DNA from 2 places in the Marinilactibacillus sp. 15R genome. Region 2 is predicted to be linked to the other one. Evidence: predicted binding sites of a transcription regulator. Region 2 holds the regulator's gene; the other holds the start of a gene.
What was found. The regulator CtsR, encoded in region 2, represses protease genes until heat stress. The targets are predictions, from matches to a motif close to TTGGTCAAAAAAGGTCAAANA.

Region 1: a site for CtsR is predicted at 8,619-8,639, ahead of BKP56_RS07685 (ATP-dependent Clp protease ATP-binding subunit). Genes of this name have one in related genera too.

The regions. Positions count from the first base shown of each region.
Region 1 is NZ_CP017761.1:1,543,893-1,555,317, forward strand. It holds gene BKP56_RS07650 (NAD kinase) at 1-541, shown strand, start outside; gene BKP56_RS07655 (RluA family pseudouridine synthase) at 504-1,424, shown strand; gene BKP56_RS07660 (ComEC/Rec2 family competence protein) at 1,425-2,423, shown strand; gene BKP56_RS07665 (DUF3006 family protein) at 2,483-2,725, shown strand; gene BKP56_RS07670 (GNAT family N-acetyltransferase) at 2,773-3,204, opposite strand; gene BKP56_RS07675 (AI-2E family transporter) at 3,351-4,442, shown strand; gene BKP56_RS07680 (peptide chain release factor 3) at 4,514-6,112, shown strand; gene BKP56_RS07685 (ATP-dependent Clp protease ATP-binding subunit) at 6,228-8,495, opposite strand; gene BKP56_RS07690 (phosphocarrier protein HPr) at 8,862-9,128, shown strand; gene ptsP (phosphoenolpyruvate--protein phosphotransferase) at 9,128-10,852, shown strand; gene BKP56_RS07700 (NAD(P)-dependent oxidoreductase) at 10,979-11,425, shown strand, end outside.
Region 2 is NZ_CP017761.1:99,613-111,037, forward strand. It holds gene BKP56_RS00460 (hypothetical protein) at 1-262, opposite strand, end outside; partial or broken gene BKP56_RS00465 (manganese catalase family protein) at 350-1,169, opposite strand; gene BKP56_RS00470 (ATP-dependent Clp protease ATP-binding subunit) at 1,309-3,798, opposite strand; gene BKP56_RS00475 (CtsR family transcriptional regulator) at 3,819-4,289, opposite strand; tRNA gene BKP56_RS00480 (tRNA-Lys) at 4,665-4,737, opposite strand; tRNA gene BKP56_RS00485 (tRNA-Val) at 4,745-4,817, opposite strand; rRNA gene rrf (5S ribosomal RNA) at 4,836-4,951, opposite strand; rRNA gene BKP56_RS00495 (23S ribosomal RNA) at 5,182-8,095, opposite strand; tRNA gene BKP56_RS00500 (tRNA-Ala) at 8,256-8,328, opposite strand; tRNA gene BKP56_RS00505 (tRNA-Ile) at 8,362-8,435, opposite strand; rRNA gene BKP56_RS00510 (16S ribosomal RNA) at 8,553-10,104, opposite strand; gene BKP56_RS00515 (AI-2E family transporter) at 10,579-11,425, opposite strand, start outside.

The sequences.
Region 1 (11,425 bases), 1.3 Mb from region 2:
GAAAGACAATGGAGAATTTGTACAGTATCCATTATTAGACGTTGAGATTTATTTCAAGAACAAAACAGCACCTGCGCATTTTCTTGCGCTTAATGAATCTACAATCAAGCGGGTTGATGGAACTTTAGTTTGTGATGTTTACATTAGAGATGAACAATTTGAGCGTTTTCGTGGTGATGGATTGTGTATCTCAACTCCTACTGGATCTACTGGCTATAATAAATCCATTGGTGGTGCAGTATTACATCCTCGGCTGGAAGCTCTTCAGTTGACGGAAATGGCTTCATTAAACAATCGTGTATTTCGTACTTTGAGCTCTCCCATGGTCATAGCACCTGATGAATGGATCAAAATTATTCCTATTGATACGGCAGATTTCGTTTTTACAATAGACCAAGTAGTGACTACTGAATCAGAAGTTGCTGAACTAAGATTTAAAATCGCTGATGAGCGAATTCGGTTTGCCCGTTACCAGCATACTCATTTCTGGAATCGTGTAGAAGATGCATTTTTGGGAGCGAGAAAAAGAAATGATCATTGAATGGAAATACAAAGAAACTGAACCAAGAACATTAAAAGCCTTTTTAAAAGAAAAGAAAGTATCGAAAAAAATGCTTGCGAAAGTAAAATTCAGCGGTGGTCAGCTGCAAGTAAATGGCGAAGAGGTGAGGGTAAGACATACTCTGAATGCTGGAGATACTATTCGAATGTCCATACCGATAGAGCCTGCTAATCCTCATTTGAAACCATCTGAAAAATCTTTAGATATTTTGTTTGAGGATGAATATTACCTAATTGTAAATAAACCAGCCGGAGTAGCATCCGTTCCTTCTTCAACACATCGAGAAGATACAATGGCTAATAGAATCAGGGGATATATTGAAAAAAAACAATACATGCATAAAACCGTGCATGTGGTAACTAGACTTGATAGAGACACTTCAGGGGCAATGATTTTTGCTAAGAATGCACTTGCTCATTCAATGATTGACCAAAATATGAGAAAGCAAGAAGTTGAAAAGCTTTATCAAGCGATCATTTCTGATGTGATGACTGAAAATCATAGTTTTATTGAGGCGCCCATAGGACGGACAACGGATTCAATTATTACACGAAAAGTGAGAATAGATGGAAAACCTTCGTTAACAGAATACTGGGTAGAAGAAAGGTTTAACAATGCTACGTTAGTCAAAGTGAAGTTACACACTGGTCGAACCCATCAGATCAGAGTGCATTTTTCTCATATTGACTGCCCTTTATTAGGAGATGATTTGTACGGAGAAAAGAGTGGATATTTCTATAGACAGGCACTTCATTGTAGTGAATTAACATTCAAACATCCGTTCACTGAACAGTTGCTACAGGTATATGCACCACTTCCAAATGATTTAAATGAACTGATCGAAGCACTGCGAGGTAAATAAATGGTTAGAAAGAAAAAATTAACTAAAAAACAAAAACAACAACGCATACAGCTTGTTTTCACAACACTACTATTAGGTGTTGCTTTTTTAATGGGGCTGTTTTTCGGAGATGATTCTTACAATATCGATTACTTTTCACGTAAATTTGAAAATATGAGAACCGATGTAGCTTCTGTTTTTTCAAATTTGGGTAGTCAAACAACTGGTAAAGTACAAGATATTGAAGGAACAATCCATTTTTTTGATGTGGGCCAGGGCTCCTCTACCTTAATGCAAGCTAACGATGGAACGAACATCTTGATAGATACAGGTAGATATGATGATCCTGATAAAAAAATTATCAAGTATCTGGATCAGTATATAGGTACTGGCGGAACAATCGATCTTTTGATTTTTACACATAACGATGCAGATCACATAGGTAATGGGGATTTAGTTCTTGATTATTATAAAGTAAATGAAGTTTGGATGAATGGTGTTGACCATACTACGAAGATTTATGAAGATGTATTAGATGCTATAGAAGAATCAGATACACTTTATCATGAACCGAAAGCGAATGAAGAAAAAATTGTTGGCCCTTTTAAAGTTGAAGTTTTCAGCCCATTCAAAACAGCTGAAACAGATGACCAGAATGAAGAATCTATCGTCACAAGAACAACATTAGACGGTGTCAGAACTACAATAACAGGAGATGTTTCTTCTAATGTTGAGAATCGATTAATTAAACAGTACTATGATTTGAAAACGGATATTCTTTTAATCGGACATCATGGATCTCATGATAGTACTAGTAATGAATGGCTGGATGCTACAAATCCGCGAGTTGGAGTCATACAAGCGGGGGCAGATAATACTTACGGTCACCCACATGAAGAGACCTTGGAGCGTATAGAGCAAAACGACATTCCTCTTTATAATACGATTAATAATGGAACAATTACTGTAAAGTTGAATGGATCTGACAAGTTGGATATAGAAGTAGAAAAAAATGAGTGAATGTTTAACTATCTATTATCTAGAAGGTTCTAAATATGTAATCAGACAAGGTGGTAGCTATGAAAGTAGTTTTTGAATCTTTAGAAAATAATCTGGCTAAATTGGTCCCTGATAGTAAAAGTGATGAAATCATTGTTAGAAAAGAAATGTTACCTAAAGGCTGTAAAATTGGGGATGTTTTAGAGATAGAACAATCTGATAAAGATGCCGAAGTATCTGTGAAAATACTACGATCAGAGACAAAAAAAAGATTCCAGGCTAACAAGGAAAAAAGACAAAGATTGCTAAAAAGAAAACACTGAACAATTATTCATTGAACAGTGTTTGATAAGTACAATACTTTTTTTGCTTAAATTTTCTTAACCATTCTGTGATGAGGAATACCAGCGTCCATAAAACCTTCACCTTCTACAGAAAATCCGGATTTTTCATAGAAAGGAATAGCTTGATCTTGAGAGTCTAATATCATAATTTCTGCATCTTTGGAGCGAATATACTGTTCTAATTCTTCCATCAGTTTTTTTCCAGAACCAGTTTTTCTTGCATCTCTAATAACGGCTACTCTCTGAATTTTGAATATATGAGGTGCTTTTTCGTAAATTCTAGCTGTAGCAGATGGAACTGAATTGATATAGCCTACGAGATGAAATGTTTGGTCTTCAAGGTCATCAATTTCTAGTTCCGGTTCTATATGCTGTTCTTTTACAAATACCTCTTTTCTAATGTGTATAGCATCTTTGTATACCTCACTTGATATATCTTCGGTCCATAAAAATTCCATAAATTATTCTCCCCCTGTCTAGATTTTTATAATTTTATCATTAAATTTGTATTTTCGTCAATTAATCGTGATAACTGCCTCTTTAATTTAAGTAGTAGCTGTCATATAATAGGATGTAGTCAATAAATGGTAGAGGAGAAATGTAAGTGATAAATTGGCAAAATTCAAAAATAATGTTCTGGACTGTATGGTTTTTAGCAGTAGCATTGTTAATATTCATTCTTCAACAGATAGATTTCATTTTAAATCCTCTATTAGCTATCTTAACTTCATTATTTATGCCTTTATTGATAGCGGGCTTTCTATTTTATTTATTAAACCCTATTGTTAAATTACTTGAAAAAATAAGAGTGAAAAGAATATATGGAGTATCTCTAGTAATGGTATTGCTTGTGGGGATAGTTGTTCTCACAATTCTAAGAGGTATTCCAATGTTAGTAGAGCAGACAAGTCTGCTTATTTCTGGTATACCTCAATTTATTAACGAACTTGATTTTTATTTTCGGAAACTGTCAGAAGAGTCATGGATGGAACAAGTCGATTTTGATGCAATTCTTTTTAATATAGATACGTGGTTACGTAATTTGGGCACTGGATTTTTAGATGGTATGGTAACGAGTGTAGGTGGTGTAATCCAAAGCTTAACTCAATTTTTATTTTTATTTATCACGGTACCTGTTATTTTATTTTATATGCTATATGATGGCCATAGATTCCCTAGTTATATTGAAAAAATCAGCCCTGAACATTTTAAAAAGAATGCCAAGGAGTTAGCGCTTCAAATCAATGAAACGATAGCCAGCTATATTAGTGGAAAAGGAATGGCTTCATTACTTGTTGGAATTATTCTTTTTGTCATGTATACTATAGCTGATTTTCCGTCTGCATTTTTACTCTCTGTGTTTGCTGCAATTACTAATTTCATCCCATACGTGGGTCCATTTTTAGGAGCAGCACCTGCAATTGTAGTTGGGTTGATTGACTCTCCTGCAAAAGCAGTATTAGCAGCAGTCTTTGTATTGATTGTACAACAATTAGATGGTAATTTATTCACTCCATTTTTAGTAGGAAAATCACTTTCGATACATCCTCTTACAGTTATATTGATATTATTGGCATCAGCAGATATTGCCGGATTACTCGGAATGTTAATTGGGGTTCCTGTATTTGCAATTATTAAAACGATTGTTGTTTACGTTATAAAAATCAAAAAAGAAAAGAAAATTACGTTATCTTAGCTGAAAACCTGTGATACGAGCAAGAGAACTGTTTGATTAGAAGGAAATAATTATAAATAAAGGAAGTTATTATGACAAACGAAACAAAAGAAAACAAACAATTGAAAAAAGAAGTAGAGTCAAGAAGAACATTTGCTATTATTTCACATCCGGATGCTGGTAAAACGACAATAACTGAACAATTGCTTTTATTCGGTGGAGCAATCAGGCAAGCCGGTACTGTAAAAGCTAAAAAGTCAGGTAAATTTGCAAAGTCAGACTGGATGGAAATTGAGAAGCAAAGAGGGATTTCCGTTACCAGTTCCGTAATGCAGTTTGATTATGATGGAAAAAGAATCAACATATTAGATACACCCGGACATGAGGATTTTTCTGAGGACACATACCGTACCTTAATGGCAGTAGATGCTGCTGTTATGGTAGTAGATAGCGCAAAAGGGATTGAAGAACAAACTAAAAAATTATTTAAAGTTTGTCGTATGCGTGGGATACCAATCTTCACATTTATGAATAAGTTAGATCGAGACGGAAGAGAACCATTAGAATTAGTAGAAGAACTTGAAGAAGTTCTTGAAATTGATGCATACCCAATGAACTGGCCGATCGGATCAGGGAAAAATTTCCTGGGATTATATGATTTGTATCATAACCGCATTGAAATGTTTCGCCCTGATGAATCAAATCATGGAGAACGTTTTATACCTTTAAATGAAGAGGGCTCAATTGAAGGAGAGCATCAACTAAAACAAGAAAGTCTGTACGACCAAGTATTAGAAGAAGCAATGCTATTGAAAGAAGCGGGAAATGATTTTTCTGAGAAAGCAATATTGGATGGTGAATTGACACCTGTATTTTTTGGATCTGCATTGACTAACTTTGGCGTTCAGACTTTTCTGGAGACATTTTTACAGTTTGCTCCAGCACCGACTGAACATATTGATATAGACGGTAGAAAGGTTTCACCTAATAAAGAAGAGTTTTCTGGCTTTGTCTTTAAAATTCAAGCAAATATGGACCCAAAACATCGTGATCGTATTGCGTTTGTACGAATTTGTTCTGGAGACTTTGAAAGAGGAATTGATGTTACTCTAACTAGGACAGATAAAAAAATGAAATTGTCAAATTCCACACAATTTATGGCTGAGAATAGAGAATCTGTTAAAGGGGCCGTAGCAGGAGATATCATCGGGTTATATGATACTGGCAACTTCCAGATTGGAGATACAATCTACGAAGGAAAGCAGGCGATTGAATTTGAAAGCTTGCCACAATTTACACCAGAATTATTTATTAAAGTAGAACCGAAAAATGTTATGAAGCAAAAATCTTTCCATAAAGGAATTAATCAATTAGTTCAAGAAGGTGCTATTCAGCTATACAAAACCTACCATACTGAAACGTACATCATTGGCGCGGTAGGACAATTGCAATTTGAAGTTTTCCAGCATCGTATGCTGAATGAATATAATTCAGAAGTTGTCATGACCTCAATAGGCAGTCGAATTGCTCGCTGGATTAATCCGGAACAATTGGACGAAAATATGGGATCAAGTCGTAACATGCTGGTTAGAGACAGATTTGATAGACCTTTATTCTTGTTTGAAAATCAATTTGCAGAGCGCTGGTTCAGCGATAAATATCCAGATGTTGAATTAACATCACTTCTATAAAAAGTTACAATATATTTATTATGTTTATGTAAAAAACACATGGAGCTCATTAACCAAGTAATTGGTCAGTAAGTCTCATGTGCTTTTTTATTTGTCCATTATAAGGGATTTACTTTTATTCTTCTGAAGAACTTTGATTCTTATCTATTGGATTGTCGTATTTATCTTCAGCAACTGATTCTTGAGATGCAGCCACTTTTTCAATAACTATGGCATCATCATCATTTACTGTTGCCTTGATATTACTTGCGCCCGGATGGTTCAAGTAGTACTCCGCAACTTTATCTTCGATTTGTTCTTCGATTACTCTACGAAGTGGACGGGCTCCCATTTTAGGATCATATCCTAAATCTACTAGTTTTTCTTTAGCTTTATCATCGACTGTTACTGTTATATTATGTTGTTTCAATGCATCATTGATTTCTTCTAACATTAACGAAACGATTTCCATAAGATGTTCTTTTGATAAAGAATGGAATTCCACAATACCATCTAGACGATTCAAGAATTCTGGTTTAAAGAATTCACCAAGGTTATTGAGTAGTGAATGTTGTTTTCCACTTAATTGTGCTCCAAATCCTACGCTTGATTCAACGTTTGTTGTTCCGGCATTACTTGTCATGATAATAATTGTTTCTTTGAAATTAACTGTACGACCTTGTGCATCAGTTAATCTTCCATCATCCAAAATCTGTAAGAACATGTGCAGTACATCAGGATGGGCTTTTTCCACTTCATCAACTAAAATCAAGCTGTATGGATTGCGGCGGATTTTTTCAGTTAATTGCCCAGCTTCATCATATCCAACGTAACCTGGAGGAGAGCCTATTAGTTTAGAAGTACTGTGTTTTTCCATATATTCACTCATATCCAAGCGGACGTATGAGTCTTTACTACCGAATAATTCAAGCGCTAAAGTTTTAGCTAATTCAGTTTTACCAACACCTGTAGGACCTACGAAAAGAAAAGAGCCGATTGGACGATTTTTCTGTCTTAGGCCAATACGATTTCTACGAATCGCCTTAGCTACTTTTTCAACAGCATCATCTTGTCCAATTACATGATTACGCAGAGACTGATCTAAGTCTCGTAATTGTTCTTGTTCTTTTTCTTTTAATTCTCCAACAGGAATACCTGTTTTTTGCTCGATGATATGAACCATATCTTTTTCTGAGATTTCAGGTAAATCTGAATCGGGTGTTTGCTGATCCAGCATTTCTTTATGCTTAGTTACTTGATCACGGTAAAATGCTGCTTTTTCATAATCTTCTTGTTGTAATGCTGCTTGTTTTTGCTTTTCAGCTTCATCTATTTTTTGTTTGATTACTGCTGGGTCTACTGTACGGATGGTCAAATTTTTCTTAGATCCAGCTTCATCGAGTAAATCAATCGCTTTATCGGGTAAGAAACGATCTTGAATATAACGATGAGATAATTCCACTGCACTTTGTATTGCTTTATCAGTGTAGTGAACATGGTGATAATCTTCATATTGTTTTTGAATCCCTTTTAATATTGTAATGGTTTCTTCTGGAGTCGGCTCATTGACTCTAACTGGCTGCAAACGTCTTTCGAGTGCAGGATCTTTTTCGATCTTTCTGTATTCATTCAAAGTCGTAGCGCCAACCATTTGCAGTTCCCCACGTGCAAGAGCAGGTTTTAAAATATTTCCAGCATCCATACTGCTACCTTCAGCAGTGCCGGCGCCCACTAATTCATGAACTTCATCAATAAACAGAATAATAGAATCATTTTCACGCAATTCTTTTATCAATTGCTGCATGCGTTCCTCGAATTGTCCTCTTATACCTGTTCCTTGAACGAGAGAAGCAACATCTAAGCGAATTACTTCTTTATTCAATAATTTTTGTGGAACTTCATCATTTACAATTTTAAGAGCCAAACCTTCTACGATAGCAGTTTTACCAACACCTGCTTCTCCAGTTAAAACAGGGTTGTTTTTTGTACGACGATTTAAGATTTCGATAACTCTTTCTATTTCTTTATCTCGGCCAATGACAGGGTCAATTTTCCCTTCTTTAGCCATTTGTGTTAGATCTACACCATATTCTCCAAGCAAGCCGCCTCTTCCTGAAGCGTTGTTGCGAGGTGGCTGTTGACCATTTCCTCGGAATGCCTGGTTTGGTGGAGTCTGCTGATTAGGATTTTGAGTGTTGCCTTGAGAGATTGCTCTAAAGAGATCATCAAAGTTTCCAAAACCAAATGGGTCTTGAGCATTTCCTTGATTCATTCTACCTTGCTCCTCTTGTTGTCTGATTTCTCTATAACATTTCTGACATAAGTCAATTTCACGATTTCTCCCATTGATACTTGTGGTTAAATGAATAGTTGCATTGCGTTGCATACATCTTTGACATATCATGCTGCTGCACAACCTTTCTTTTAGTTCTATTATCTAGTTTTATTATACTAGTCTATCTGCAAAAGGTCAGTTGAAAACAACTATTTTAAACAATATTTTACAAAGAAACATCTACATAAAGTTGTTTTGACCAAATTTGACCTATTGCTAATTCTTATTATACTCTGACCTATTTTGCCTTTCAAGTGATAAATACCTCGAAATAGTAAAAAATAGTTGTAGGGTTATCAGAAAAATGGTAATCTGTATAGGAAGAAAGGTGAATAATGACTTATTATGCCGTTTTTCTAGTTTTATCTAACTATAAGACGGATGTTCTATTCACTATTTTCAAAAACTATTATATTTGTAAAGGGGAAACTAACAATGGAAAAACGTAGCTATAATGTAACAGCAGAAACTGGTATTCACGCACGTCCAGCAACATTACTTGTACAAACTGCAAGCAAATACAACTCAGATATTACTTTAGAATATAAAGGTAAATCTGTTAACTTGAAATCAATCATGGGTGTTATGTCACTTGGAGTTGGTCAAGGTGCAGACGTTACAATTTCTGCTGAAGGTGCAGATGAAACAGAAGCAATTGAAGGAATCGAACAAACAATTAAAAATGAGGGAATGGCTGAATAATGGCATCACAAGTATCTGGTATTGCTGCAAGTGATGGTATTGCTCAAGCTAAAGCTTATTTATTAGTAGAACCTGATTTATCATTTGACAAAAAGACGATTTCAGATGTGGAATCTGAAGTTAATCGTTTACAGGCTGCTATCGATACAGCTAAAGAAGAGCTTGCTAACATTCGATCTATTGCAGCAGAGTCACTTGGAGAAGAAGAAGCACAAGTATTCGATGCACATGCAATGGTGCTTTCTGATCCGGATTTGATTGATCAAACAAACACAGTAATCAAAGATGAAAAAGTAAATGCTGAAGCAGCTTTGCAACAAACATCTGATAATTTTATTACAATGTTTGAAGCGATGGAAGATAATCCTTATATGCAAGAAAGAGCAGCAGATATACGGGATGTACGTAAACGTGTTATGTCTCATTTGCTAAACGTAAAACTTCCAACTCCTGCTACAATTGATGAAGAAGTCATCATTATTGCAGAAGATTTGACGCCAAGTGATACTGCTCAACTAAATAAACAATATGTAAAGGCTTTTGTGACTAACGTTGGTGGACGTACTTCTCACTCTGCTATCATGGCTCGTTCATTAGAAATTCCTGCAATCGTAGGAACGAATAATATTACAGAAATGGTTGCAGAAGGAGACTTTTTGGTAGTAGATGGTATGGAAGGTGATGTTTTCATCAATCCTTCAGAAACTACTATTGAAACATACAACAAAAAAGCAACTGAATTTGCAGAATTAAAACTTGAGTGGGACCGCTTGAAAGATGAGAAGAGTGTTACTAAAGATGGGAAACACGTTGAACTGGCTGCTAATATCGGAACTCCTAAAGACTTAACGGGAGTAATTGATAATGGTGGAGAAGCAATCGGATTGTACCGTACAGAATTCTTATATATGGATTCTAAAGAATTACCTACTGAAGATGAACAATACACTGCTTATAAAGCAGTTTTAGAAGGTATGGATGGGAAACCTGTTGTGGTTCGTACGATGGATATTGGCGGCGACAAAGAACTTCCTTATTTAGAATTGCCTAAAGAAATGAATCCATTTTTAGGATATCGTGCAATTCGAGTTAGTTTGGATCAAGACGAGATTTTCCGTACTCAGATTCGCGCATTATTGCGTGCTTCAGTGCATGGAACTTTGAGAATCATGTTCCCAATGATTGCAACTCTTCCTGAATTTAGAGATGCTAAAGCAATCTTAGAAGAAGAAAAAGCTAACTTAGCTAAGGATGGCATAAAAGTTGCAGAGGATATTCAGGTAGGTATCATGATCGAAATTCCAGCTGCAGCTGTATTGGCTGATCAATTTGCTAAAGAAGTTGATTTCTTCAGCATTGGAACAAATGATTTAATTCAATATACTATGGCAGCTGATCGCATGAATGAACGCGTTTCTTACTTGTATCAACCTTATAATCCTTCTATTTTACGTTTGGTCAAAAACGTAATAGATGCAGCACATAAAGAAGGTAAATGGGCAGGTATGTGTGGAGAAATGGCTGGAGATCAAATTGCAGTTCCTCTACTAGTCGGTCTAGGTCTTGATGAGTTCTCTATGAGTGCAACAAGTATTCTTAAAACTCGTAGTTTACTAACTGACCTTGATACTGCTGAAATGAAAGAATTAAGTGATAAAGCACTTAACGAATGCACGACAGCGGAAGAAGTCGTTAAATTAGTAGAAGAATATACTTCTAAATAATAATTTACACTTTAAGAGAGTTGACTCTCTTAAAGTGTTTTTTTTTTAAAGAATAGTGAATCTGCTTTATACATAAAAGATTAAAGTGATATAATAATTAGAATAAAGTAAAAGAGGAGAGTTAAAATGAAAAAAATCGGGTTTATCGGAACAGGAGTCATGGGTGCATCAATTGTAAAACATCTATTATCTGCAGGATATGAAGTCAATTTGTACAATAGAACGAAAAGTAAAACAGATGAATTAGTAGAGCTTGGAGCTATATGGAAAGATACACCAAAAGATATTGCTCAGACGAGTGAACTGATTTTTACAATGGTCGGATTTCCAGAGGACGTAGAAGAAGTATATTACAGTGATAATGGGATTTTTAGTGGGGTACAATCGGGTTCAATCTTGATTGATCTTACAACGAGTCAGCCATCATTAGCCGAAAAAATATATAAAACGGCTAAAGAAAAAGGTGTCTCTGCTTTGGATGCTCCTGTATCAGGTGGAGACCTAGGAGCAAAAAATGGAACTGTAACCACAATGGTGGGTGGAGATGAAGAAGCTTTTGAAATAGTGAAACCT
Region 2 (11,425 bases):
TACTTTCAATTTCTTTAAATTTGTCTACTGTTCCAAGTAAACTATTTACTTCATCATCTGATAATTTGTCTACAACTTTAGAAGTCTTTTTACTGCCGTGCATCTTGTTTTTGAAAAAATGTTTTGCTTTCTGGCGGTTAACTGCTGTTTTTGTTTTCTCTTTAGTATCACCTGTAGAAAAAATAACAGCCAATAAACCTACTGCTACAGCAAGTCCTACACCTAAAAGAATTCCTTTATTTTGATTATCCATATTTTTCATAAAATGTCATCCTTTCTTAATCTATTAAGTTTAGGATAACAGAAATTGTGTTATTTAACTAAAGATATGCACTACATCTATTTATTTCTAGTCCATTGAAGAGGTATTATAAACATCTTTTGTTACTGGTTTTAATACAGGTTTTTCACCCATAACTTCAGGTTTATCTTTATATATAAACTCTTTACCATCTTTAGCTGTTTTACCATCTACAACTTTTTTACTATCGTTGCCTTCAGAGAAATTGTACAATACATGAGATACATCATTTACTTCGTATTTTTCAGGTACTTGTCCTGGAACTACAACCCCTTCTTTTTCTTCTAACTCTTTGATTGCTTCAATCCATTGAAGTTGGTGCTGCGTATCACGTGCTAATAAGAAACCTAGCATGTCTCGGATACCTTTATCTTCTGTCATTTCATATAATCGAGCTACTTGAAGTCTGCCCTGTGATTCAGCAGTCACATTCATCCGCATATCAGCAAGTATATTTCCGCTTGATACAATGTAGTTAGATGTCCATGGATTGCCATTAGAATCTCTTGGTGCTGCACCTAATCCTGATACAATCGCGTGTTGAGGGTTCATTCCTCCCATCACAGCAGCCAGTGCCGGATCAGAGTCTACAGCTTTTTCCTGTGTTTTAAGGGGTGCACCTTCCAGTAGCTGTGAAATCATAGTCGCAATCATTTCAACATGTCCAATTTCTTCTGTTGCTGTATCTAATAACAAGTCTTTATATTTCTCGTTTCCACGAGCATTCCAGCCTTGAAATAAATACATATTCATAACAGACATTTCTCCCCATTGTCCTCCGAGAATCTCTTGCAGTCTTCGAGCCATTATCGGATCAGATCGATCTGGTTTTTGCATGGTACTGTAATTCTTTACTGTGCATAACCATATTGTCAACATCTCCTTTAATTTTTTTTATTACAATTTGAACTTTAGCACGTTAATTACGTATAATCAAAACATAAGACTCGTTACAAAAAAGGAACGGACGCATATCAGCGTCCGTTCCTTTTTAGAAATTTTCTGTATTAATTTTTTACAGTTATTTCCTTTTCATTATTAGTTCTATTTCTTACCTTTAAGGTTATTTCACCTTTTGATGCACCAATTGTCACTTTATCTCCGATAATAACATTTCCAGCAAGTAATTCTTCACTCAATTTATCTTCGATTTTTGTTTGAATAGCTCTTCGCAAAGGTCTTGCACCATATTCGGGATCAAACCCTGCTTTTGCAATCACATCCATGGCTGAAGATGTAATTTTCAAACCAATACCTAATTCATCCATACGTGTAACAATACTTTGGGTTAACAATTTCACGATTTCACGAAGTTCTTCTTTTTTAAGTGATTCAAATACGATTGTATCATCTACTCGATTTAGAAATTCAGGGCGGAAAGCATTTTTAAGTTCTTCACGAATCCTTTTTTCCATAGCCTTATGATCAAATCGTTTATCAACTGCTCCGAATCCTACTGATTTTTCGTCTCTTAAAGCTGTTGCACCTAGATTAGAGGTCATAATCACAATAGTATTCTTAAAATCTACCTGTCTACCTTTTCCATCTGTCAGTAAACCATCATCAAGTACCTGCAATAAAATATTAAAAACATCAGGATGCGCTTTTTCTACTTCATCAAGTAAAATTACAGAATAAGGTTTTTGGCGGATTTTTTCTGTTAATTGACCACCTTCATCGTATCCAACATACCCAGGAGGAGAACCTACTAGTCTACTTGTACTATATTTCTCCATGTATTCAGACATATCTACTCTAATCAAAGATTCTTCACTACCAAACATCGCTTCAGCCAGTGCTTTTGCAAGTTCAGTTTTCCCTACACCGGTTGGTCCTAAGAACATAAATGATCCAATCGGTCTCTTCGGATCTTTCAATCCACTTCGTGCACGTCGAATAGCTTTGGAAACTGCTACAACAGCTTCCTCTTGACCTACTACACGTTCATGCAATACTTTCTCTAAATTCAATAAACGGTCAGTTTCTTTTTGTTCCATTTGTTGTACAGGAATACCTGTCCATTGAGACACTACTTCAGCAATATCTTTAGCTGTTACTTCTAAGGCAACTTCTTCTGAGACATCTTCATTTTCAATCATTTTTTCAATCCGCTTACGTTGTTTCATTTCTTTTTCGCGGATTTGAGCAGCTCTTTCAAAGTTCTGTTCTTGGATGGCCTCTTCTTTCATACGGGATAAATCACTTAATTTTTCAGTTGCTTTAGACATTGTAGTTGGCTGATCACTGGCATCGATTCTAACTTTAGATGCAGATTCATCCATTAAGTCGATTGCTTTATCAGGCAACTGTCTAGAAGTAATATATCTTGTGGAAAAGTGTACAGCAGAATGAATCGCGTCATCTGTAATTTTAACGCCGTGATGTTCTTCATAACGCTCTCTTAGGCCAAGCAATATAGCTTCTGCCTCAATTTCTGAAGGTGGATTTACTTGAACAGAGGCAAATCGACGCTCTAATGCTGCATCTTTTTCAATATGTTTCTGATACTCATCTAAAGTTGTAGCACCAATTGTTTGCAATTCGCCCCTTGCAAGTGCAGGTTTAAGAATATTGGAAGCATCTATTGCTCCTTCAGCTCCCCCCGCTCCGATCAAAGTATGCAGTTCATCAATGAAGAGGATAACTTCTCCATCTTCATAAATTTCATCAATGATCTTTTTCATTCGCTCTTCAAATTCACCGCGATACTTCGTTCCAGCTACTAAAGATCCCATATCCAGTGTCATCAATCGTTTGTTTTTCAGTGCAGGAGGTACTTCACCCGCTACAATTTTCTGAGCCAATCCTTCGGCAATCGCAGTTTTTCCTACACCTGGATCTCCAACTAAAACAGGATTATTTTTCGTACGTCTACTTAAGATTTGAATGATTCTTCTAACTTCTTTATTACGTCCAACAATAGGATCTAAGCGATCTTCACTTGCTGCTTGTGTCAAATTCCTTGCTAATGAATCCAAGGTCGGTGTTCCTTCTACTGATTTCGGACTTCTAGCTTGTCTACGTCCTTTAAAGCCGCCTCTAGCTTTGTTTTCTTGAACACCAAGTTTCTTAAGAATTAATTGTCGTGTTTTAGAAAGACTGATATCCAAATTACTCATAATCTTAGAAGAAAGGATATCTTCATCTCTTAAAAGACCTAATAATAAGTGCTCTGTTCCAACTAAACTTCTTTGCATTCTCTTAGCTTCATCTGTTGCATATTTAATAACTTGTCGTGCCCTAGGAGAATATGGAAGTACAGCACTTGCTGGCAATTTTTCGCCTGGTCCATAGCTTGTAAAGTGTTCAATTTCCTCTCTGACTTCTTCTTCTGACAAAGATAATTGACGTAATGATTTTCCAGCGATACCTTCAGTTTCCATCACTAACCCTAACAGCAAGTGTTCAGTTCCTACAGTACGATGGCGGAATCCCTTTGCTTCTTCTTGTGCTATTAATAAAGCTTTTTTTGCTTTGTCTGTAAATAGTTCATTCATTTAATTTATCCGCCCTTCTATTATCTCGGCTCTTCATATTTTAAATTAGCAATCATACTTTTCAGCATATTCGCTCTAATTTGATTGTCTATAATTCTTTCTCCAGTGTACATTGTTTTGTCAACTGCTACTAACATTAACTTGGCTTCTCTTTTAGATATAATATCATTTTCATACAGTCTTTGTACAACTGATTGCGCATCTCTTTCTGAAATACTCTTCCCAATAATTTCAATCATCGTATCCAGAACATCGGAATCATCCAATAATTGTACTTTTATAATCCGAATATACCCTCCACCACCGCGTTTACTTTCAACGAGATAGCCTTGCTGGATAGTAAATCGAGTATTAATCACATAATTGATTTGAGAAGGGACGCAATCGAATAGTTCGGCAATTTCACTACGTCTGATTTCAACTTTCTCTTGTTGATTCAAAACTTTTTTCAAATAGGATTCAATTATATCTGACATGTTTTGATTTTCCATGTTGAACCATTATTAAGATAAATATTTAATGAATGCACCTATAGTAACGTCTTTTACTATCACATTCAAGTCTTTATCTTAATACCCTCCTTTTCGTTTTCATTTTGAATTTCACCAGTTTTTCTTTGACTAACTTTGACTAACTTTGACTAATAACATTATACCAGTGATATTCTTTTTTTTAAAGTAGCAAGAATCAAGTATTTGTTGCAGTGAGTAATCCTTAACTTTCCAATAATTTAATAAATTCCATATTAAATAATATAAATTGTTAAAAAACTTTTTTCAAACAAGAACCCCATTTTTTGAATAAATAAAAAAGCCAATGTATAGACTACACGGCTTTCAAAAAATATATATGTACTTAATCTCTAATGAGCCATGCAGGGTTCGAACCTGCGACCCTCTGATTAAAAGTCAGATGCTCTACCGACTGAGCTAATGGCTCAAAAAAATGGAGGTTAACGGGCTCGAACCGCTGACCCTCTGCTTGTAAGGCAGATGCTCTCCCAACTGAGCTAAACCTCCAGAAATAAAAAAAGAGCTGCACGGCAACGTCCTGCTTTCACAAGGGGAAACCCCTCACTATCCTCGGCGCTGGGAAGCTTAACGGCTGTGTTCGGAATGGGAACAGGTGGATCCTTCCCGCCATCATCACCGCACAATGACTCTTTTTATATCTTTTAGAGAACGTTGTTCTCTGAAAACTAGATAGTTGAACTTTCCAAACAAGTTTGTCTACAACACCATCATACGCTTTTCCCACTTTATTCCAGTTTCACTCGCCAGGCTTCTCAGAAATACTTCGACTCTCTTCAGCTGTCTAGGGACCGCTAAAGAACGTCTTTTGTATTTCGAGCAAGCCTGAACGTCTCGTTCCACTTTCTATTTAGTGGTTAAGTCCTCGATCGATTAGTACTGGTCCGCTCCATACATCACTGTACTTCCACTTCCAGCCTATCTACCTGATCATCTCTCAGGGATCTTACTTCCTTAAAGGAATGGGAGATCTCATCTTGAAGGGGGCTTCACGCTTAGATGCTTTCAGCGTTTATCCCGTCCACACATAGCTACCCAGCGATGCCTTTGGCAAGACAACTGGTACACCAGCGGTATGTCCATCCCGGTCCTCTCGTACTAAGGATAGCTCTTCTCAAATCTCCAACGCCCGCGACGGATAGGGACCGAACTGTCTCACGACGTTCTGAACCCAGCTCGCGTGCCGCTTTAATGGGCGAACAGCCCAACCCTTGGGACCGACTACAGCCCCAGGATGCGACGAGCCGACATCGAGGTGCCAAACCTCCCCGTCGATGTGAACTCTTGGGGGAGATAAGCCTGTTATCCCCAGGGTAGCTTTTATCCGTTGAGCGATGGCCCTTCCATACGGAACCACCGGATCACTAAGCCCGACTTTCGTCCCTGCTCGACTTGTAAGTCTCGCAGTCAAGCTCCCTTCTGCCTTTACACTCTTCGAATGATTTCCAACCATTCTGAGGGAACCTTTGGGCGCCTCCGTTACTCTTTAGGAGGCGACCGCCCCAGTCAAACTGCCCATCTGACACTGTCTCCCAACCGGTTGACGGTTGCGGGTTAGAGTGGCCATACAGCGAGGGTAGTATCCCACCATTGCCTCCACCAAGACTGGCGTCCTGGTTTCATTGGCTCCTACCTATCCTGTACAAGCTGTACAGACACTCAATATCAAACTACAGTAAAGCTCCATGGGGTCTTTCCGTCCTGTCGCGGGTAACCTGCATCTTCACAGGTACTATAATTTCACCGAGTCTCTCGTTGAGACAGTGCCCAAATCGTTACACCTTTCGTGCGGGTCGGAACTTACCCGACAAGGAATTTCGCTACCTTAGGACCGTTATAGTTACGGCCGCCGTTTACTGGGGCTTCAATTCAAAGCTTCGCCGAAGCTAACCTTTCCTCTTAACCTTCCAGCACCGGGCAGGTGTCAGCCCCTATACATCTTCTTTCGAATTAGCAGAGACCTGTGTTTTTGGTAAACAGTCGCTTGGGCCTATTCACTGCGGCTGACCAGTTGGTCAGCACCCCTTCTCCCGAAGTTACGGGGTCATTTTGCCGAGTTCCTTAACGAGAGTTCTCTCGATCACCTTAGGATTCTCTCCTCGACTACCTGTGTCGGTTTGCGGTACGGGCAGCCTACTTCTAACTAGAAGCTTTTCTTGACAGTGTGACATCAGATACTTCGGTACTATAAGTTCCCTCCCCATCACAACTTGTCCGTGTGAGCAGAAGCATTTGACTCCTACTCAGACTTGTTGCTTGGGCACGCATATCCAACAGCGTGCTTATCTTAGCCTCCTGCGTCCCTCCATTGTTCAAACAAAGCAGACTGGTACAGGAATCTCTACCTGTTGTCCATCGCCTACGCCTATCGGCCTCAGCTTAGGTCCCGACTAACCCTGGGAGGACGAGCCTTCCCCAGGAAACCTTAGTCATTCGGTGCACGGGATTCTCACCCGTGTTTCGCTACTCATACCGGCATTCTCACTTCTAAGCGCTCCACAAGTCCTCACGATCTTGCTTCAATGCCCTTAGAACGCTCTCCTACCATAGAACCATTGGTTCTATCCGTGGTTTCGGTACCTTGTTTAGCCCCGGTAAATTTTCGGCGCAGGGCCACTCGACTAGTGAGCTATTACGCACTCTTTAAATGATGGCTGCTTCTGAGCCAACATCCTAGTTGTCTGAGCAGCCCCACATCCTTTTCCACTTAACAAGGATTTTGGGACCTTAACCGACGGTCTGGGCTGTTTCCCTTTCCACTACGGATCTTATCACTCGCAGTGTGACTCCCGGATCTACATCAGTGGCATTCGGAGTTTATCAGGATTCGGTAACCCGATAAGGGCCCCTAGTCCAAACAGTCGCTCTACCTCCACGATGCACTATCCGAGGCTAGCCCTAAAGCTATTTCGGAGAGAACCAGCTATCTCCAAGTTCGATTGGAATTTCTCCGCTACCCACACCTCATCCCCGCACTTTTCAACGTACGTGGGTTCGGGCCTCCAGTGCATTTCACTGCACCTTCACCCTGGACATGGGTAGGTCACTTGGTTTCGGGTCGACGACGGCATACTAAACGCCCTATTCAGACTCGCTTTCGCTGCGGCTCCACCTCTTCGGCTTAACCTTGCATGACATCGTCACTCGCCGGTCCATTCTACAAAAGGTACGCCATCACCCGTAAAAGGGCTTTGACTACTTGTAAGCACACGGTTTCAGGTGCTGTTTCACTCCCCTTCCGGGGTTCTTTTCACCTTTCCCTCACGGTACTGGTTCACTATCGGTCACTAGGGAGTATTTAGGCTTGGGAGATGGTCCTCCCGGATTCCGACGGAATTTCTCGTGTTCCGCCGTACTCAGGATACCAGCTAGGTAAGATCAGATGTCGTATACGGGGCTTTCACCCTGTTTCGCACAGCATTCCAACTGTTTCTACTATCTTCACTCGTCCATATCGCCGGTCCTACAACCCCAGAGAGCAAGCTCTCTGGTTTGGCCTCTTCCCGTTTCGCTCGCCGCTACTCAGGGAATCGCATTTGCTTTCTCTTCCTGCAGGTACTGAGATGTTTCAGTTCCCCACGTCTACCTTCTCTCCAGCTATGTATTCACTGAAAAGATATCACCCTATGATTGGTGATGGGTTCCCCCATTCGGAAATCTTTGGATCAAAGCTCACTTACAGCTCCCCAAAGCATATCGGTGTTCGTCCCGTCCTTCGTCGGCTCCTAGTGCCAAGGCATCCACCGTGCGCCCTTATTCACTTAACCTGGTGGTTAAGCGTATGATTATTAGCGATGAGAGTTTCATTCAAGGAACAAAACTGTTCTCAATTGTTAATCTCGGTGTTGTTACTTAACATGTTTGTATTAATTCAACTATCCAGTTTTCAAAGAACAAGCACAATCTTTTTTATTGATAAGATTGTAATGGAGCCTAGCGGGATCGAACCGCTGACCTCCTGCGTGCAAAGCAGGCGCTCTCCCAGCTGAGCTAAGGCCCCTAAAGTAATTACTAATATATCGTATTGATAAAGTGGGCCTAAGTGGACTCGAACCACCGACCTCACGCTTATCAGGCGTGCGCTCTAACCAGCTGAGCTATAGGCCCGATATATTGAGCAAATAAAAAAGATGTTGCTATATATTATATTAGCAGATCTTTCAAAACTAAACAAAGTAAAATACCTGTGCAAGGTTCCGTTTGCCCTTAAGGCAATATCCTTAGAAAGGAGGTGATCCAGCCGCACCTTCCGATACGGCTACCTTGTTACGACTTCACCCCAATCATCCATCCCACCTTCGGCGGCTGGCTCCCAAAAGGGTTACCCTACCGACTTCGGGTGTTACAGACTCTCGTGGTGTGACGGGCGGTGTGTACAAGACCCGGGAACGTATTCACCGCGGCGTTCTGATCCGCGATTACTAGCGATTCCAGCTTCATGCAGGCGAGTTGCAGCCTGCAATCCGAACTGAGAATGGCTTTAGGAGATTAGCTAAACCTCGCGGTCTCGCAACTCGTTGTACCATCCATTGTAGCACGTGTGTAGCCCAGGTCATAAGGGGCATGATGATTTGACGTCATCCCCGCCTTCCTCCGGTTTATCACCGGCAGTCTCGCTAGAGTGCCCAACTGAATGCTGGCAACTAACAATAGGGGTTGCGCTCGTTACGGGACTTAACCCAACATCTCACGACACGAGCTGACGACAACCATGCACCACCTGTCACTCTGTCCCCGAAGGGAAAGCTCTATCTCTAGAGTGTTCAGAGGATGTCAAGACCTGGTAAGGTTCTTCGCGTTGCTTCGAATTAAACCACATGCTCCACCGCTTGTGCGGGTCCCCGTCAATTCCTTTGAGTTTCAGCCTTGCGGCCGTACTCCCCAGGCGGAGTGCTTAATGCGTTAGCTCCAGCACTGAAGGGCGGAAACCCTCCAACACTTAGCACTCATCGTTTACGGCGTGGACTACCAGGGTATCTAATCCTGTTCGCTCCCCACGCTTTCGAGCCTCAGCGTCAATTACAGACCAGAAAGTCGCCTTCGCCACTGGTGTTCCTCCATATATCTACGCATTTCACCGCTACACATGGAATTCCACTTTCCTCTTCTGCATTCAAGTCTTCCAGTTTCCAATGACCCTCCACGGTTGAGCCGTGGGCTTTCACATCAGACTTAAAAGACCGCCTGCGCTCGCTTTACGCCCAATAAATCCGGACAACGCTTGTCACCTACGTATTACCGCGGCTGCTGGCACGTAGTTAGCCGTGACTTTCTGGTTAGATACCGTCAAGGCCGGGGCAGTTACTACCCGACTTGTTCTTCTCTAACAACAGAGCTTTACGATCCGAAGACCTTCTTCACTCACGCGGTATTGCTCCATCAGGTTTTCACCCATTGTGGAAGATTCCCTACTGCTGCCTCCCGTAGGAGTCTGGGCCGTGTCTCAGTCCCAGTGTGGCCGATCACCCTCTCAGGTCGGCTACGTATCACAGCCTTGGTGAGCCATTACCTCACCAACTAGCTAATACGCCGCGGGTCCATCCATAAGCGGCAGCCGAAGCCACCTTTCATCTAAGAGACAGGCGTCTCAAAGACCTATGCGGTATTAGCATCCGTTTCCGAATGTTATCCCCCTCTTATGGGCAGGTTACCCACGTGTTACTCACCCGTTCGCCACTAATCCATTCTCTGCAAGCAGAGAATTTCATCGTTCGACTTGCATGTATTAGGCATACCGCCAGCGTTCGTCCTGAGCCAGGATCAAACTCTCGTTTTAAGTTTGAAAAGCTCATTATATTAATTGTGGATGAACCTTGTTCATCCGATAGTTGTCTTGATCCAATAAAGAATCGAAGACCCCTGCACATTTGGTTGTTTTTACTTTGTTCAGTTTTCAAAGATCTACTACTTTATAAGTCGTTGCCTTGTTTGTCGGCAACTTTTATATCATACCATGTTGTTGAATTGATGTCAACTACTTTTTTTAAAAAGAATTATCAACCCTTTTTGTGTAAGCGTTACACATGCCTCTATGACAACTACTTAAGTATATCTGATTGTTTGTTCGTTGTCAAGAAAAAAATACATTTACTAAAAACTTTTTTTCGCTTGTCGCTTTATTTGTTTTGCAGCAACGAGATTAATAATAACAGGTTGCCAGCTTCTAGTCAATAGATTTTTAGATAAAAATAAAAAAAGCATACTCTTTTATTAAGAACATGCTTCTTTATTACTTATCCTCTTGTTTTTTCTACTCTTTTTCATGATCTGCTTCATGCATTTCTTCTTTTGCTTCATCTCTATTCTCTTTTGCTTCTTTTACGTTTTCTTCGTACTGTTTATCTTTATGATCTTCCCCTCGAACTGCATCTTCAATCGATTTAACCTCATACTCACCAGCTACGTCTCCATAATACTTATTATATCTTTCTTTAAATTTCTGGAAAAAATGTACAAAAATTACTTTAAGTATTGCATAGATAGGTACTCCAAAAATCAAACCAAAAATACCCAATAAATCCCCTATTACTAATAATACAACAATAATCGTTAAAGGATGAACATTTAATTGTTTACCCATAACATTTGGTTCTATAAGGTTTCCATCTATGAATTGGACAACCATCCAAACAACAATCAAGAGCAAAACCATAGTCCAAGAGCTCATCAGTGCTATGACTACTGCTGGTATAAATGCCAGCGTTGGTCCAATATAAGGTATGATAGAAGTGAATCCTGCAATGATAGCTAAAATTCCAGCATAATCCAAGTCAATAATCAGGAATCCAATAAACATCATAACCCCGATTGAAGTAGCAATGATCAGCTGCCCCTTAATATACGCTCCAACTTGAGAATTGATTTCACTAGAAACACGCAAAATATCTTCTCTCCATTTTGGCGGTACGGCCGATAAGACAGCTGTAGACATTTTTTTCTCATCTTTTAATAAAAAGAATAGAATCAGCGGAAAGGTAACCAGAGTAACTACAACATTAGTAACACTCGAAACGACTGAAGATACTCCACTAAGTCCATTAGTTAGATACTGATTAAGGTTATCAGGAACTTGAGAAATGAAAGTTTCACCTTCGTTT